One region of the uncultured Phyllobacterium sp. genome, then DNA from elsewhere that is predicted to be linked to it. Evidence: riboswitches for the same ligand, from Rfam matches in the RefSeq annotation. Region 1 holds a riboswitch; the other holds the start of a gene.

Evidence for each region. Region 1 has a riboswitch for thiamine pyrophosphate ahead of thiC (phosphomethylpyrimidine synthase ThiC). Riboswitches for the same ligand answer to the same signal wherever they lie in the genome.
Region 2: linked by a shared signal. The riboswitch ahead of thiB (thiamine ABC transporter substrate binding subunit) and the one ahead of thiC (phosphomethylpyrimidine synthase ThiC) in region 1 are both predicted to bind thiamine pyrophosphate.

What each region holds. Positions count from the first base shown of each region.
Region 1 covers NZ_CABSQF010000009.1:88,649-97,427, forward strand. Annotated here, with positions in the region: gene RDL77_RS07870 (PhzF family phenazine biosynthesis protein) at 1-697, shown strand, start outside; tRNA gene RDL77_RS07875 (tRNA-Lys) at 801-876, shown strand; gene RDL77_RS07880 (FkbM family methyltransferase) at 938-1,675, opposite strand; gene RDL77_RS07885 (RidA family protein) at 2,115-2,459, shown strand; gene rpsU (30S ribosomal protein S21) at 2,709-2,984, shown strand; gene RDL77_RS07895 (NADPH-dependent FMN reductase) at 3,193-3,762, shown strand; TPP riboswitch at 3,852-3,968, shown strand; gene thiC (phosphomethylpyrimidine synthase ThiC) at 4,066-5,898, shown strand; gene thiO (glycine oxidase ThiO) at 5,898-6,851, shown strand; gene thiS (sulfur carrier protein ThiS) at 6,854-7,051, shown strand; gene RDL77_RS07915 (thiazole synthase) at 7,055-7,828, shown strand; gene RDL77_RS07920 (bifunctional 2-polyprenyl-6-hydroxyphenol methylase/3-demethylubiquinol 3-O-methyltransferase UbiG) at 7,829-8,428, opposite strand; gene RDL77_RS07925 (Rrf2 family transcriptional regulator) at 8,445-8,779, opposite strand, start outside.
Region 2 covers NZ_CABSQF010000016.1:81,930-90,708, reverse strand. Annotated here, with positions in the region: gene RDL77_RS12090 (DUF4164 domain-containing protein) at 111-383, shown strand; gene RDL77_RS12085 (cell division protein ZapA) at 411-776, shown strand; gene RDL77_RS12080 (ABC-F family ATP-binding cassette domain-containing protein) at 807-2,624, opposite strand; gene RDL77_RS12075 (YMGG-like glycine zipper-containing protein) at 2,781-3,152, opposite strand; gene RDL77_RS12070 (hypothetical protein) at 3,297-3,587, opposite strand; gene RDL77_RS12065 (thiamine diphosphokinase) at 3,691-4,317, opposite strand; gene RDL77_RS12060 (hypothetical protein) at 4,372-4,569, opposite strand; TPP riboswitch at 4,727-4,843, shown strand; gene thiB (thiamine ABC transporter substrate binding subunit) at 4,888-5,907, shown strand; gene thiP (thiamine/thiamine pyrophosphate ABC transporter permease) at 5,912-7,546, shown strand; gene thiQ (thiamine ABC transporter ATP-binding protein) at 7,539-8,291, shown strand; gene RDL77_RS12040 (M48 family metalloprotease) at 8,534-8,779, shown strand, end outside.

The sequences.
Region 1 (8,779 bases):
CGCCGGTCATCCGACCGTCGGGACCGCCATTGCCCTGGCGCAAACCCGCTTTCCCGATGTGGCGAGCGATCAGGAAACGCTGATCATCCTGGAAGAGAAGATCGGCCCCGTCCGCTGCGGTGTGAAGCTCAGCAAGGCGGGAGCGTTTGCCGAATTCGATCTTCCCAAGCTGCCGGAACAGGTGCCGTATAATTCCGACAGGATCGCGCTGGCCAATGCCCTGCGTCTCGAACCCAAGGAGATCGGCTTCGAGAATCACGTTCCGACCGTCTGGGATGCGGGCGTGCCTTACCTGCTGATCCCGATTCACGGGCTGGCGGCTGCCGGGCGGATTCGAATCAATCAGGACGCCATGAAAAGGGCAGCGCCTGTGATCGACGGGCGCCAGCTGCCCGTCTATGTCTATTGCCGCGAAACGACGCTGCACGACAGCAGTTTTCATGCGCGGATGTTTGTCAGCGACGAGGGCACCTACGAGGACCCGGCAACGGGTTCCGCCACGGCGGCCTTTGCCGGCGCCATCCAGCATTTTGACCAGCCGCTCGACGGATTGTTGCGGCTGTGGCTGGAGCAGGGCCAGGAAATGGGCCGTCCATCGCGATTGCGGCTGGAACTGGATATCGCCGACCAGAAGCTTGCCGGCGGGCGTATCGGCGGTTCGGCGGTCAAGACGGCGGAGGGACAGCTTTTTGTTTAAACAACTTATTGTTCAAAGCTGACATAAAGTTTTCAAGAAGGGCTGGACAGGCCGGTTTTGCCCCGTTATAGAGCCCCCACCTTCGGTCGTCAAAGCGGCTGACGGGCACATAGCTCAGTTGGTAGAGCAGCTGACTCTTAATCAGCGGGTCGTAGGTTCGATCCCTACTGTGCCCACCAATCAGAACCCCAGGTCATATCAATGGCTTGGGGTTTTTCTTTTGCTGCGGTTCTGAAACAGTCACCGTTTTGGCTTTGCCAGCAGGTGAGGGTTGGGCAGGCCGATGAGATAATTCATGTCGATCTCATGCGCCTCGCGCCATTCAGGCTCCTCATCGATCGCAAAGAGATACCCGTCTGCCGGCAGTGCTTCCATGATGGCAAAGCAATGGGCGCGCGCGTCGACCTGCATCATGTTGTGAATTTCGATGTCGAGAAACGGCAGCTGCTGCAACACGCTGCGGGCGCCCTTCAGTGCCGCGACCTCGTGCCCTTCAACGTCGATCTTGAGGAAGTCGACATTGCCCAGATCCGCATCGTCCAGCGCGATGACGTCGACAATCAGGTCACCATCGGGAGCATGAACATTGCTGTCGTTGAGGATGACGTTGCTGTGCGGCGCCAAAACCTTGTGGGTGCCCGACTTCTGCCCGACGGCCTTGCCATGGGCCACGACGTTTGTCAGTCCGTTCAGTTCGGCATTCCGCTGCACGACACCCGCATTGAATGGCAGTGCGTCAAAGGCGGTCACCCTGCCGGTGGGGCCGGCCTTCTGGCTGAACAGCACGGTCATCAATCCATGATGGGAGCCGCAATCTACAACATGCGAGCCCGGTTTGATAAAGTAAAGGCAACGCTCTCGAAACCCAGTATAATTGTTTCCTGCTGCAACATACCAATGATATCCAATCTCATCGGCGATGCAGAATGGTATAGATCGTTCGCCATATCTTATGTTTTCAACGAATGGATATATCAATTACTTATCGCTCCCGTCGAATTATGTGTCATGCTATCATAGATAACCTTAATATTGCCCCGATGTGCAAGTATAAAATCAAATTCTTAGGGTTCGCGGTTGATCCGCCCGACGCTTCCGCCATCAAAAGCGCCGCCGCCATGGAATGGTCGAGTATGCAGCGGCGCCTTGAGGCCGCAAGACACATCGCGACAGAAGCAGCCGGTTTCCGCAGCATCACTTGTCTCCGCGTTCCCATGGTTAACAGCGGCGCAGCCGACGGAGGATAAAGCCCTTGCGGCCGCTCGCTTCAGGGGGCGGGGCAAACGAAAACCATGGGCGGAAACGATGATTTCTGTTGCTTTCCGGCGGGCCCCAACTATAACGCCTTGAACAGGGCCGAATGGCCCTTTTTTCTTGCACGCATATCGATCTACCCAAACTGCTAGAGGAGCTTTCCATGAGCATTCGTCGTATTGAAGTCGGTCCACGCATGAGCCAGGCCGTTATCCATGGCAACACGGTTTATCTCGCAGGGCAGGTAGGCACACCGGGCAAGAGCGTCACCGAGCAGACCAAGGATGTCCTGGCTTCGGTCGAGCGCCTGTTGAAGGAAGCCGGTTCCGACAAGTCCAAGATCCTGCAGGCGATCATCTGGATGGCCGACATGAAGGACTTTGCCGAAATGAATGCGGTTTGGGATGCCTGGGTCGATCCGGCCAACACGCCTGCGCGCGCCACCGGCGAAGCCAAGCTGGCGACCCCGGACTATCTCGTCGAAATCATCATCACCGCTGCCATCTGATTCCCTGCCGAAATCCGTCCCATACGGCGGATTGGGCAAAGCGACAGGTTCATCCCGGCGGAAATATTGAATTTGCCGGGATGAAATGAAGTGGATGTCAGTAAAACTGCTCCCGTGCACTGGATTTTTAGCGCGGGAATGAATAAAGTCCGCGCTTCTCGGGATTGCCGTTGTGGTAATTCATCAAACGCTTGTCTGATTGTGACGCTTATGCCCGCAAGACGAGACAAGCATGGGTAAGGAAAACGATTGCAAGTTCTCGTCCGTGACAACAATGTTGAACAGGCCCTCCGGGTCCTGAAAAAGAAGATGCAGCGCGAAGGTCTCTTTCGCGAAATGAAGGCGCGCCAGGCTTTTGAAAAGCCGTCCGAGCGCCGTGTCCGTGAAAAGGCTGAAGCCGTCAGCCGCGCCCGCAAGGCAGCGCGCAAGCAGGCACAGCGTGAAGGTCTGCTTCCTGGTCCGAAGAAGAAAGAACGCGTTGCCCGTCCAGGTGCCGCTTCCAGCGATTTCAGCAACAACCGATAATCAATGACCGGAGTTTCCGGTCCTTGCAAAACGCGACAGAACCCGCACAGCGAGCCATGCTGGAGCGGGTTTCGTTTTATGAAGACTCCGCCATAACTATCGTCTTCACATCGATATTACCCGGTTTCAAAAAAGTGCCTTCTTGTGCGCTGCATCACGCCGCGCCTATGCATGCTCCATGATATTCAAGCCTTATGGAGACCTTTCAATGGCACCCAAGCTCAACATCGTCCACGTCAGCACCCGTCCGGGCCGCGCCGGTCAGCCGGTTGCTAAGTGGTTCCATGATTTTGCCAGCCAGGACGGCCAGTTCGAGCCGGTTCTGATTGATCTGGCCGATCTCAACCTGCCGGTTTTCGACGAACCCAACCACCCGCGTGCCCGGAAGTATGAGCACGCGCACACGAAAAAGTGGAGCGCGCTGATCGAAGCGGGCGATGCGATCGTGTTCGTGACGCCGGAATATGACTATTTCGCTCCGCCGTCCCTGACCAATGCGATCATCTATCTGTGGCAGGAATGGAACTACAAGCCGGTCGGTTTCGTCAGCTATGGCGGCGTGTCGGGCGGCCTGCGCTCGGTCGAATCGGTCAAGGGTCTCATCGCAGGCCTGCGGATGGTTCCCATTCCCGAAGGCGTTCCCGTTCCGGCGTACCAGCAGTTCATCAACGATGAAGGCGTCTTCCAGGCCAATGAACTGGTGACCGCCAGCGCCAACACCATGATTGGCGAATTGCTCAAGTGGAGCAATGCGTTGAAGCCGCTGCGCGCGTCCTGATCCGGTCAAGGCGCCCGGAATCGACGGGGCGCCGCACACACGATTTTACCGATTCGCTTGACAAATGGCGGATCGGGCGTTCAATTCAAGACATTCACCAGGGGGGTCCCGACAAGGGGCTGAGATTCTGCTGGCTTTTGCAGCGCAGTGACCCGTTGAACCTGATCCAGTTCATACTGGCGTAGGGACGGTGCGAAAGTCATGCGAGTCAGCCTCGGCACATCCGTATCCGGATTCGCAATCTCTTTTCATCCTTCCGGCACAGAACTGGGTTTCCACGCTTGATTGCTTAGGAGCCTGATGATGACCGCAATTACCCCAACCGTTTCGGCAGGACCGCTGCCGGCCTCGATCAAAATATACAAACCCGGCCATATCCATCCGGATATCCGCGTGCCGTTGCGCCAGATATCGGTGCATCCGACAGCGGGCGAGCCGCCGGTGACGGTGTACGACTCGTCCGGGCCGTATACGGATGCCAACGCTGCCATTGACATCGCCAAGGGCCTGCCGCGCATCCGCGCAAGCTGGCTTGCCGACCATGCCGACCTTGCCGCCTATGACGGCCGCCATGTCAAGCTGGAGGACAATGGCTTCGTCACCGGCGAGCGGCTGACGCCGGAGTTCCCGGTGCGCAACCGGCCATTGCGGGCGAAGGGCGATAAAGCCGTAACGCAGCTCGCCTATGCCCGGGCGGGGATCATCACGCCTGAGATGGAATATGTGGCGATCCGCGAAAACCTTGGCCGCGACGCGGCGCGGGCGCAGCTGGAGCGCGACGGCAATTCCTTCGGCGCGTCGGTGCCGGATTATGTCACACCGGAATTCGTCCGCGAGGAGATTGCCCGGGGCAGGGCGATCATTCCGGCCAATGTCAACCATCCCGAACTCGAGCCGATGATCATCGGCCGCAACTTCCTGGTCAAGATCAACGCCAATATCGGCAACTCCGCAGTGACCTCCTCCATGGCGGAAGAGGTGGAGAAGATGGTGTGGGCCATCCGCTGGGGCGGCGACACGGTGATGGACCTGTCGACCGGCCGCAACATCCACAATATCCGCGAATGGATCATCCGCAACGCCCCCGTGCCGATCGGCACCGTGCCGCTCTATCAGGCGCTGGAAAAGGTCGGCGGCATCGCCGAGGACCTGACATGGGAGGTCTATCGCGACACGCTGATCGAGCAGGCGGAGCAGGGTGTCGATTATTTTACCATCCATGCGGGTGTTCGGTTGCATTACATCCCGCTGACCGTCGACCGTGTCACCGGCATTGTGTCGCGTGGCGGCTCGATCATGGCCAAATGGTGCCTGCATCATCACCGGGAAAGTTTCCTCTACGAGCATTTCGAGGAAATCTGCGATATCTGCCGTGCCTATGATGTCAGCTTCTCGCTGGGTGACGGGCTGCGGCCGGGTTCCATCGCCGATGCGAACGATGCGGCGCAGTTTGCCGAGCTGGAGACGCTGGGGGAACTGACGCAGATTGCCTGGGCCAAGGGCTGCCAGGTGATGATCGAGGGCCCCGGCCACGTGCCGATGCACAAGATCAAGGCGAACATGGACAAGCAGCTTGCCGTCTGCGGCGAGGCGCCGTTCTACACGCTGGGACCGCTCACCACCGATATCGCGCCCGGTTATGATCACATCACGTCGGGGATCGGTGCGGCGATGATCGGCTGGTTCGGCACCGCCATGCTTTGCTATGTCACGCCGAAGGAGCATCTGGGCCTGCCCAACCGCGACGATGTGAAGATCGGGGTGATCACCTACAAGATCGCCGCCCATGCGGCGGACCTTGCCAAGGGCCATCCGGCGGCGCAGGTGCGGGACGATGCCCTGTCGCGGGCGCGTTTCGAGTTCCGCTGGGAAGACCAGTTCAACCTGTCGCTCGATCCCGAAACCGCCCGGCTGTTCCACGACGAGACATTGCCGAAGGAGGCGCACAAGGTCGCGCATTTCTGCTCGATGTGCGGGCCGAAATTCTGTTCGATGCGGATTTCCCACAATATCCGCGCCGAAGCGCAGAAAGAGGGCATGTCAGCCATGGCGGAAAAATTCCGGCAGGGCGGTGATCTCTACATGCCGCTGAAATCAGCAGCTGTACCCATTCCGGTCGGGGGTGACGAGTTCTGATGCGCATCCTTGTCAAAGGCGCTGGCGTGGCCGGGCTCACCGCCGCACATGAACTGATGGCGCGGGGCGCGGACGTAACCGTCTTCGACCCGCGCCGCGACACGTCATCGACCGCCTCCTGGTATGCGGGCGGCATGCTTGCGCCCTATTGCGAGCGGGAAAGCGCCGATGAACAGGTGCTGGAACTCGGATTGAAGGCTGCCTCCTGGTGGGAGGCAGCCCTGCCGGGGCGCGTCGTGCGCAACGGCACACTGGTGCTGGCGCCAGCGCGTGATGCCGGGGAATTGGATCGCTTCGCCTCGCGCACCTCGGGTTTTGCCGGCGTGGGCGCACAGGAACTGGGCAGTCTCGAACCCGACCTTGCGGGGCGGTTCCGCCGGGGGCTGTTTTTCCGGGACGAAGCGCATCTCGATCCGCGCCGCGCCCTGACGGCCCTGGCGGCGAAGCTTGCCGCATCCGGCGTTCGCTTTGAGAACGAGCGGGACGAGGGCAAATTCGACCGCATTGTCGATTGCACCGGTTATTCCACGGCCAAGCCGGATCTGCGCGGGGTGCGCGGTGAAATGCTCATCCTGCAAACCCGCGACATCGCGTTGGCCCGGCCGGTCCGGCTGATCCATCCGCGCTTTCCCGTCTACATCGTCCCGCGCGCCGATCACCTCTTCATGGTCGGCGCGACGATGATCGAAAGCGATGCGACGGGGCCGGTCACCGCCCGGTCGATGATGGAACTGCTCAATGCCGCCTACAGCCTGCATCCGGCGTTTGGCGAGGCAGCGATCATCGAGACCGGTGTCGGCGTGCGCCCGGCCTATGCGGACAATTTTCCGCGCGTCGAGCGGGATGGCCGGGTGATCAGCATCAACGGATTGTACCGGCACGGATTTTTGCTGGCGCCTGCCATGGCGATGCAGGCGGCGGCGATGGCTTTTGACTCGGAGAAGGTAGCTTGATCATGAGACTGATCGTCAATGGAGAGCCGCACGAGGTTGCGGCCAAAACACTGGCCGATTTGCTCGGCGAACTTGAGTATGAGGGCGAATGGCTGGCGACCGCGCTCAACGGCGAGCTGGTGCGGGCGACCGCGCGCGCTTCCGTGGCGCTGAATGAAGGCGACCGGGTGGAAATCCTCACCCCCCGGCAGGGAGGCTGAGCCATGCTGACCCTTTATGGCACCGAACTGTCCTCGCGCCTCCTGCTTGGCACCGCGCAATATCCGTCACCGGCGATCCTGATGGATGCGGTGAAGGCATCGGAAACCAAGATCGTCACGGTCTCCCTGCGGCGCGAAATGGCGGGCGGCAAATCCGGCGACAGGTTCTGGTCGCTGATCCAGTCGCTCGGCGTGCATGTGCTGCCCAACACGGCGGGCTGCCACACGGTCAAGGAAGCGGTGCTGACCGCCCAGATGGCGCGGGATATTTTTGCCACCGACTGGGTCAAGCTTGAAGTCATCGGCAATCACGACACACTGCAGCCGGATGTGTTTGCGCTGGTGGAAGCGGCGCGGATCCTGACTGCGGACGGCTTCAAGGTGTTTCCCTATACGACAGACGATCTGGTCGTGGCGGAGCGCCTGCTCGAGGCGGGGTGCGAGGTGCTGATGCCGTGGTGTGCTCCGATTGGCTCGGCGCTCGGCCCGCTCAACCTGCATGCCCTGCGTGCCCTGCGCGGGCATTTCCCCGAGGTGCCGCTCATCGTCGATGCCGGTCTCGGCCGGCCGTCCCATGCCGCCACGGTGATGGAACTCGGTTTTGATGCGATCCTGCTCAACACAGCAGTTGCCAAGGCTGCCGACCCTGTCGCCATGGCGGCCGCCTTCGCCAAGGCGGCGGATGCCGGGCACATGGCGTTTCACGCGGGGATGCTGGAGCCGCGCGATGTGGCGGTTCCGTCAACGCCGGTTATCGGAAAAGCTGTCTTTACCTGATCAGGGCTGCTTGGTGGCGATGACGTGCAGCCATTGCGTCGGCTCACGGTCATAGCCGCTGCCCATCAGCGCAGCGATATCGATATCGTGCCAGCGATCTTCACCATAGGCCTGGCGCAGCCATTCCGGCGAGGGGTAGTTGAAGTAGCGGCCGAAGCGGTCGCGGCCTTCGGCCGTACCGGCCTTGAAACTGGCAAAGAACCGTCCGCCGGGTTTGAGGGCGCGGTTGATATGGCTGATGATAGCGGGCAGGCCGGCGCGCGGCACGTGCAGCAGGCAGGCACTGGCCCAGACGCCGTCATAGGTATTCTCATCCGCAATGTCCTGAAACTGCAGGACATTCACCGGGATGCCCAGGCGCTTCTGCGCTTCGGCTGTGATTTCGGGCGAGCCATCCGTCGGCACCACGGCAAAGCCATGGGCAAGCATATGGGCCGTGTCGTCACCGCCGCCGCAGCCAAGCTCAAGGATTCTGGCGCCGGGAGACAGCAGGGCGAGGTAGGCGTCGAGATGGTCAAACGCGCGCGCCTGCGACTGGTTGGCGTAACGCACGGCTTCATCGGCGTAAAAGGCCAGTGTTTCCGGATCGTTGGCGGTCATGGTGTTTCCCGAGGGGTTAGCTGTCGAGCACGGCTGCCAGCTTGCCGCCATCGCCATAGGCGAGGCAATCGGCAATCGTGGTCTTATCGAGCACGCCGCGCGTGACATTGGCGACTTCGCTGAAGACATGGCGGATTTCGCACTTGTCCTCGCTGTCGCAGTCTTCGCAGCGCCGGTAGGCAATCTTGCTGAGGCACGGCAGGGGCGCAATCGGCCCGTCGATCAGCCTGAGGACCTCGCCGAAGGTGATGTCTTGCGCCTGCTTGAGCAGGAGATAGCCGCCCATCTTGCCGCGGCGGCTCATGACGATGCCCTGATGTTTCAGGTCGAGCAGGATCTGTTCCAGGAACT
Region 2 (8,779 bases), on a different contig from region 1:
CAACGCGGATTGATTGACGCGACGTTGATGTGCCCTCTAGACTTCGGCGCATAAGCTGTTCTTCTTTTTGCGATTCGCGTAAAAGAGCGACACACAGGGGAAACGCGAAAATGGCACCGGAAGCCACCCTCAAGCAGGTTCTGGAACGATTGGCAAAAGCCTTGGCTCATCTCGAGGACGCGGTTGATATGCGCCTTGAGCAGGAGGGTGACTTTGCCGAAGCCGAGGAAGAGGTCCAGCGCATGAACATGGACCGGCGCAGGCTGGCCCAGGAGCTGGACGCATCGGAAGGACGTGCGGAACGTCTGGAAGCCGCCAACAAGGAAGTCTCCCGCCGTCTCGTAACGGCGATGGAATCCATTCGCACCGTACTGGACCGGTAATACCGCTATCAGCTGAAAGAGACGCCCATGGCCACTGTAACAGTTACGATTGACGGCAAAGCCTACCGGATGGCCTGTGACGAAGGCCAGGAACAGCATCTGACCGGCCTGGCCGAGCGGTTCGACCGTTACGTGACGCACCTCAAATCGTCGTTCGGTGAGATCGGCGACCTGCGCCTGACCGTCATGGCCGGCATCATGATCACCGACGAGCTGCATGAATTGCAGATGCGGGTGAAAGGGCTTGAAAACGAGGCGGACGCCCTGCGCAAGAGCCGCGATGAAGCCTTGCAGAGGGCGGACAAGAACGACACGGCCATCACCGGCGTTCTTTCCGAAGTCACCACGCGGATCGAAAACCTTGCTGCCAAGATCGCGCCCAAGGCAACCTGATCCTGCCGCATTGGCCGAACAAGTGAGGCTCTAGCCCTCGATTTCCTCGCGCAGCATTTCCAGCTCCAGCCACTCTTCCTCAAAGCGCTCGAGATCGTGGCGCTTCTTGCCGATCTCCTCGACGGTCTTGTTGAAGACCTGCGGGTTTTTGGCAAAGAGGTTCGGATCGGCAAGTTTTGCTTCGAGCTTGTGGATGTCGGCGTGCAGCGCTTCCATCTTGCCCGGCAGGTTTTCCAGCGCGAATTTCTGCTTGTACGACAGTTTGCGCTTTTCCTCGCGCTGCACTGCGGCTTTCTCTCCGGCGGCTTCGGTTGCAGCCGGTGACCTGGCCGTCTTCAGCTCCTTGCGCGTCGCCAGCACTTCCTTGCGCTGCGCCAGCATGTCCGTATAGCCGCCGGCATATTCAAGCCAGCGCCCGTCGCCTTCCGGCGCAATCACCGATGTTACGGTACGGTCGAGAAAATCGCGGTCATGGCTGACCAGCAGCACCGTTCCGGCAAAGCCGGACACCAGCTCCTGCAAAAGGTCGAGCGTTTCCATGTCGAGATCGTTGGTCGGCTCGTCGAGCACCAGCAGATTGGCCGGGCGGGCCAGGACGCGCGCCAGCATGAGCCGCGCCCGCTCGCCGCCCGACAGTTCGCGGATCGGCGTGCGCAACTGCTCCGGCTGGAACAGGAAGTCCTTCATGTAGGACGCCACATGGCGCTGTTCGCCGTTGACGATGACATTCTCGCCGCGCCCGTCGGTCAGGTAATCGGACAGGGTCTGGTCAAGGTTGAGACTGTCGCGCTTCTGGTCCAGCACGGCGATTTCAAGATTGGTGCCAAGGCGCACGAAACCGCTGTCCGGTGCGAGCAGGCCCGTCAGCATGGAGAGAAGCGTGGTCTTGCCGACACCGTTCGGACCGACAAAGCCGACGCAGTTGCCGCGCTGGATGCGCGTGGAGAAATCCTTGACCAGCACGCGTTCGCCATAGGCCTTGACCAGATGCTCGGCCTCGATCACCAGCTTGCCGGATTCCCTGGCATCGCTGGCCTTCAGGACGGCGGTTCCCTGCGCACGGCGATGATTGCGGAATTCCCCGCGCATAGACTGGAGTTCGCCGAGACGCCGCATGTTGCGTTTGCGCCGTGCCGTAACGCCGTAGCGTAACCAATGTTCCTCGCGCACGATCTGGCGGCCGAGCTTGTGCAGATCGCGCTCTTCCTCCTCCAGCACCTTGTCGCGCCATTCCTCGAAGGCGCCAAAGCCCTGGTCGAGCCGTTTCGTAACGCCGCGGTCAAGCCAGACCGTCGAGCGGCTGATGTTTTCCAGAAACCGCCGGTCATGGGAGATGACCACGATGCTGGAGCGGATCTGCCGCAATTCACCTTCCAGCCATTCGATCGTCGTCAGGTCGAGATGGTTGGTCGGCTCGTCGAGAAGCAGGATATCGGGCTGGGGGGCGAGAACCTTGGCCAGCGCCGCACGCCGCGCCTCGCCGCCCGACAGATTGTCCGGCTTTTCCTCGCCGGTCAGGCCGAGATGTTCAAGAATGTAGCTGACGCGGTAGAGATCGTCCGCCGGTCCCAGACCCGCCTCGACATAGTCGCGGACATTGGCAAAACCTTCCATATCGGGCGCCTGGGCGAGATAGCGGACGGTGACGCCGGGATGGCGGAACACCTCACCGTCGGTCGGCGTGATGAAGCCCGCCGCGATCTTGAGCAGCGTCGACTTGCCGGACCCGTTACGGCCGACAAGGGCAATGCGATCGCCCTCGCTGACGGAAATCGCCGCATCGCTGAGGAGCGGTGTGCCGCCAAACGTCAGTGCAATCCGGTCAAGACGAAGAAGGGGTGGAGCCATGGCGTTTTTCAGTTCTGGAAAAGGAGCGCAATTGCCGGACATCAGTGCCGACGGGCGCTTGTCGGCGAGATTGGCGCCGCTGTCAAATATCTTTATGGCATAAAACAGAACAGGCCGGAAAACCGGCCTGTCTGGATCCGTTCAGCAACGCGCCGCTCAGTAGCCGCCGTTGTTGTAACCGTTGTTGTTGTATCCGCCATAGGCAGCGCCGCGGCCGCCATTGCCTTCGCAGGGGGCATTGTAGATGCTGCCATCGGGCCGCTGATAACGGCAAAGATTCTGATTGCCGTTGCCGCCACCGCTTGGCGTCGTTGCCGTACCGACAGCAGCACCGAGAAGCGCGCCGCCGGCCGCACCGATCACGGTGCTTTTGGTATTGTGCCCGAGTGCCTGTCCGGCGAGTGCGCCGACACCGCCGCCGATCAACGCGCCCGTCCCGGCCCGCTGGTTCTGTTCGCTCGTTTCACAACCGGCCAATGACATGGCCAGAAGCGCGGAAACCGCAATGGCGGTCAAACGAAAACTCATTAGTCAATCCTCTCAACATGAATATAGCGGCCATATCGTGCGGGCTTAATGCGGCAGAACAAAGATCAGCCCATGCACCCCGGCGGCGTCAAACAAAAACAGGCCGGTTTCCCGGCCTGTTCCGCTTTCCCTGATGGGGAAGGATTAGTAACCGCGGCAAGGCGCGCGATAGCGCTCGCCGTAACGGTTTTCATATGTGCAGTAACGGCGGCCATCATTGTTGGCCGTTGCGGCACCAACAGCCACACCACCAACACCACCGATGGCAGCACCAGCCAGTGCGCCACGGCCACCACCGATTGCACCACCAGCCAAAGCACCAAGTGCTGCACCGCCAACGCCATAACCCGCCGTGCGCTGCTCACTTGTTGTGCAACCGGCTACCGAAAATGCCAGAAGTGCGGCAACTGCTACTGTCGACAAACTTTTCAACATGGAAGACCTCTCCCGTTTCAAAACTAAAATAACCAGCTTGCGTCCCCAATGCTGTGCCGCAAGAATTGCACTTTCCGCGTTGTTTTACAAGCGTTTCGCAATTTTACGGCGCAGCAATCAGGACTGCATTGCCTGAACGAAGCGATACGTGGAGATTTCCACACACGGCATTCGACACTGTAAGCGATGAACCGAAAGAAAGTTCCATATTTTCCAGCGGCCATCGCGCACCATGGATAAATAATCCGCGCAGGGACGTAAAGGCCACAATGCTGAATACCGTTCCATCGGCAAAATCGAACGCATATTCTCCTGCAACCAGGGGATGCGCTTCCTCGCTTCCGCTGGACAGTATGATCTTCCGCCCCTCGGCAGCATAACGGGTCGCCATGGTCAGGTGCAGCAGGGTGTGGTCGGTGCGTTCACCGCCAAAGGCGCCGCACAGGATCACTTCGGTGGCGCCCAGCCGGAAGGCCTCGTTGAGTGCCAGTTCGCCGTCGGTCATGTCCTTGGCGGTTGGAAAAACCGAACGCGGCACATGCGCATAGCGTTCGGCAAGTTCAGGCGATGTCGAATCGAAATCACCCAGCCACAACTCAGGTTCAACGCCAAGCGCCTGCGCATGGGCAATGCCACCATCGGCGGCAAGAACGCGCGCCCCGGCAATGAGATGCCGGAGACGGTCGGTGACGTGAACGGTTCCACCAAGAAGAAGGACGAATTTGCTCATGCACCGGCCATAGCATGGCACAAGCCGGTCGCACAGGGCATCCGTGTTTCTCGGTTAAACGAAGCGCCCCAGCGCAATCGCGGCCATGCCGGCAATCGCCACGCCGATGGCCAGAAACAGGCTCGGATAAAGCTCCGGGATGAATTTCTGCCGGCGCGGACGCAGGAGGATCGCCTTGCGGCGTGCGTTTTGGGAAGCCGGGTTCTGCTGCACCCTGACATGGGAATGATAAAAACCGTGACCACGAAACATGATTGACCCTTTCCATCGGAAAACAACCGCACGGGATGTTTTCGCTAGGGACAATAGGCGCGCCAGTATCAGCTTTCGATTTGGCAGAACCGGCAAAACATAAAGATTTCATAAGCATCGACCGCTTGCACGGCTCCGGCCGAACCTCTATCCTTGTCACGCTCTAACGGGGTGCCGGTCGCATGGACCGGCTGAGAGGCGCACGGGGAGACCCTGCCAACCCGCGGAACCTGATCCGGTTTGTACCGGCGGAGGGATTAGACGCGGCAGATTTGCCGGCGCACCAATCCTTTTGAACACTGCTGATAGGAGGCGCCGATGCGGCCATTCGAGACTATTGTAAAAACAGCGGCCATTGTGACTGCTCTGTTCGCCGTCATTCCCCTTGGCACCGCGCATGCCGAAGGCAAACTCACCGTCTACACCTATGAAAGCTTCACCGCCGAATGGGGCCCCGGCCCGAAGGTCAAACAAGCCTTCGAAAAGCAATGTGCCTGCACTGTCGAATTCGTGGCGGTTGCCGATGGCGTTGCCTTGCTCAACCGGGTCAAGCTGGAAGGCGAGTCAACCAAGGCGGATGTGGTGCTCGGCCTCGACACCAACCTGACCTATGAGGCCAGGCAAACCGGCCTGTTTGCCCCCCATGGCATCGACACGACAGCCGTGAGCATCCCCGGCGGCTACACCGATGATACCTTCGTTCCCTACGATTACGGCTATTTCGCCGTCATCTATGATTCCGAGAAGCTGAAGACCCCGCCGGAAAGCCTTAAGGAACTGGTCGAAGGCGACCCGAAGCAGAAGATCGTCATCGAAGACCCCCGCACCTCGACGCCCGGTCTCGGCCTGCTGCTCTGGGTCAAGTCGGTCTATGGCGACAAGGCGGGAGAAGCCTGGGCGAAGCTGAAAGACCGGGTGTTGACCGTCACGCCCGGCTGGTCGGAAGCCTATGGTCTCTTCACCAAGGGCGAAGCACCGCTGGTGCTGTCCTACACCACATCGCCTGCCTATCACCTGATCGCCGAGCGCGTGGACCGCTACAAGGCCATTTCGTTCAGCGAAGGCCATTACCTGCAGGTCGAAGTCGCTGCCCAGACCGTCAACGGGGCGAAAAACCCGCTATCGGCGCAGTTTCTTGCCTTCATGACCAGCCCGGCGTTTCAGGATGCGATCCCTGAAAACAACTGGATGTATCCGGCTGCGAAAACCACCGACGCGCTGAATCCGGCCTTTGAAACGCTTGTACAGCCGGTCAAAACTTTGATCTTCCCGTCCGAGGAAGTCGCCAAGAACCGTAAAGCCTGGATCGATGAATGGCTCGCGGCCATGAGCCTGTAGCATTGTGATTGCCATCCGCAGTTTCAGACCTTGGGTGGGGGCATGCGCCCTCGCCTTTCTGGCGGCACTTGCGGGTGGCGCACTTCTCAGTCTCGCATCCGAAGCGCTGCGCGGCGGCACGGAAGGTTTTGCCGCATTCGACAGCTATCTGTGGCGGGTGGCCCGGTTCACGCTGATGCAGGCGCTCCTGTCCATGCTGCTTGCGGTTGCCTTTGCCATTCCGCTCGCGCGTGCCTTGCATGAACATCCCGCCTTTCCCGGCCGCGCGCTGATTCTGCGTCTGTTTGCCCTGCCCTTGGCCTTACCCGCACTTGTTGCGGTGCTGGGCATCACCAGCATCTATGGCCGCAACGGCCTGCTTGCCTTTGCTTTCAGCAGCCTTGGCATGGACACCATACCCAATATTTACGGGCTTCCCGGCATCCTTCTCGCCCACGTCTTTTTCAACCTGCCGCTGGCGACCCGGCTGGTACTTGCAAGCCTTGATTCCATTCCGTCGGATTACTGGAAACTCGCCGCGCAGCTCGGCATGGGCGGCTGGGCACGCTTCCGCCTGATTGAATGGCCGGTCATCCGCCGCAATCTGTCCGGTATTGCCGGGCTGATCTTCATGCTCTGCATCACCTCGTTCACGATCGTGCTGACCCTGGGCGGCGGACCGCGCGCCACCACGCTGGAAGTGGCGATCTACCAGTCCCTGCATTTCGATTTCGATATTGCCCGCGCCGTCTCGCTCACACTGCTGCAACTGGGCCTGACCATCGCCGTGCTGCTGCTGCTCGGCCTGACGGGCAAACCGGCGGAGGAAGGCTTCAGTCTCCAGACGACCACGCGGCGCTTCGAGCGGCCGGGCCGTGCAGCGCAATGCGTCAATACAGCGATCATTCTCCTCGGACTGCTCTTTGTCGGCCTGCCCATGGGCGGAACCGTTGTCTCCGGGCTTGGCGCCGACCTGGCGCGCCTGATGAGCGAATCCATCGTCTGGCGCGCCATTGCCACAAGCATCGTGCTTGGCGCGGCTGCAGCCCTGCTCTCCCTCGCGCTGTCGCTGTCGCTTGTCATCGCCCGGGAGTATCAGCAGAGCCGGCGGCGAACGGTTTCGCCGGGTCTGTTCGAACGGTCACTGGATCTGGGGGCGAGCCTGATCATGGTGGTGCCGCCCATCGTCATCGGGGCCGGCTGGTTCATCCTCTCGCGCCATGCCATCAACCCGTTCAGCCTTGCACCCGTCATGGTCATCGGCGTCAATGCCGCCATGGCCGTGCCCTTCGCCTTCCGCATCCTGCGCCCGGCCTGGGATACGGCCGCAAGCCGCCACAACCGGCTTTGCCTCCAACTCGGCATCACCGGCTGGGACCGGCTGCGCCTGATCGACTGGCCGGCTTTGCGCCTGCCCATGGGTGTTGCCTTCGCCTTCGCCATGGCCCTGTCGCTGGGCGATCTTGGAACCATCGCGCTGTTCGGCAATGATTCCATCCAGACCCTGCCTTTCCTGCTCTTGCAGCGCATGGGAAGTTATCGCACACAGGATGCAGCGGGACTGGCGCTGATCCTTGGGGTCCTGTGCCTGCTCTTGATGTTCGCAGCCGACCGCGGTGCGGCCAGCCTCGCCCGACAGGACAATGCAAGAGATGGCTGAACAAACGGAAAAAATCACAACCGGCGGCGCCGCGATCCGGCTTGATGCCGTTCGCTTCGATTACGGCGACATGGCCATGCGTTTCGACCTTGCCATCGCAGCGTCGTCCATTGCCGCCATCATCGGGCCGAGCGGCGCGGGCAAATCCACGGTTCTCAATCTGATTGCCGGTTTCGAGGCACCGCTCTCCGGCCGCGTGCTGATCGGCGATGCCGATGTCACGCATGTCGAACCATCCCGGCGCCCGGTTTCCATGGTGTTTCAGGACAACAATCTTTTTGCCCATCTCGACGTTGCCGCCAATGTCGGCCTTGGCCGCAGGCCGGGCCTGCGCCTCGACGCGGCGGATCGGCAGGCGGTCCACGACGCCATCGCCAAGGTCGGGCTTGCGGGCAAGGAGACGCGCAAACCGGCGGCACTGTCGGGCGGGGAACGCCAGCGCGTTGCCATCGCCCGGGCGCTGGTGCGCAACCGGCCTGTACTGTTGCTCGATGAAGCCTTTGCTTCACTTGGTCCAGCATTGCGCCATGAAATGCTTGATCTGGTCGGACAACTGCAAAAAGATACTGGAATGACTGTGGTGATGGTCACCCACCATCCAGACGATGCTTTGCGTTTACCATCAACGCTGTTCTTTCTCGAAAATGGCCATGTGGCAGCATCGGGGCCCGCGGGCGAATTGCTCTCGGCCAAAGGCCCCTCCCTGTTGCGAAAATATCTCGGCTCGCAAGAGTTATCACTTTGACATATTTTGTACTCAATGGGTCTCATAAGAAATCAATGTAATTCTTGCCCCAGCCTGCTCAACGGGCTAGCTAGAAAGTAAGCACACCGATTCCGCAGGCAAAAGACGAGTGAGAACTTGGCTTTAGCGTTTGCACTGGCGCCGCACGACATGAGGACATGATTCTGGGCTCGCACATTCTCCCCATCGGCAATCGACGGTTCCATCCGGCAGTACGAAGCACGACCGTGGTTTCGACGACGCTGCTGCTCGCCTTCCTGTCGGGCTGCCAGGTGCTCAACGTCACCAAGGAAGATGCGCTCGGCCCGTCATCAAGCCCTGTCATCGTCGACAATGTCTCGAAGAATGACCGGCTGGCCAAACTGAGCGCCGAACAGCATCCCCGCATCCTGGCCACCTATGGCGGCGAGTACAAGGACGCGAAGCTCGAACGCATGGTTGCCAAGGTCGTCGGGAATCTGACCACCGTATCGGACAATCCGACCCAT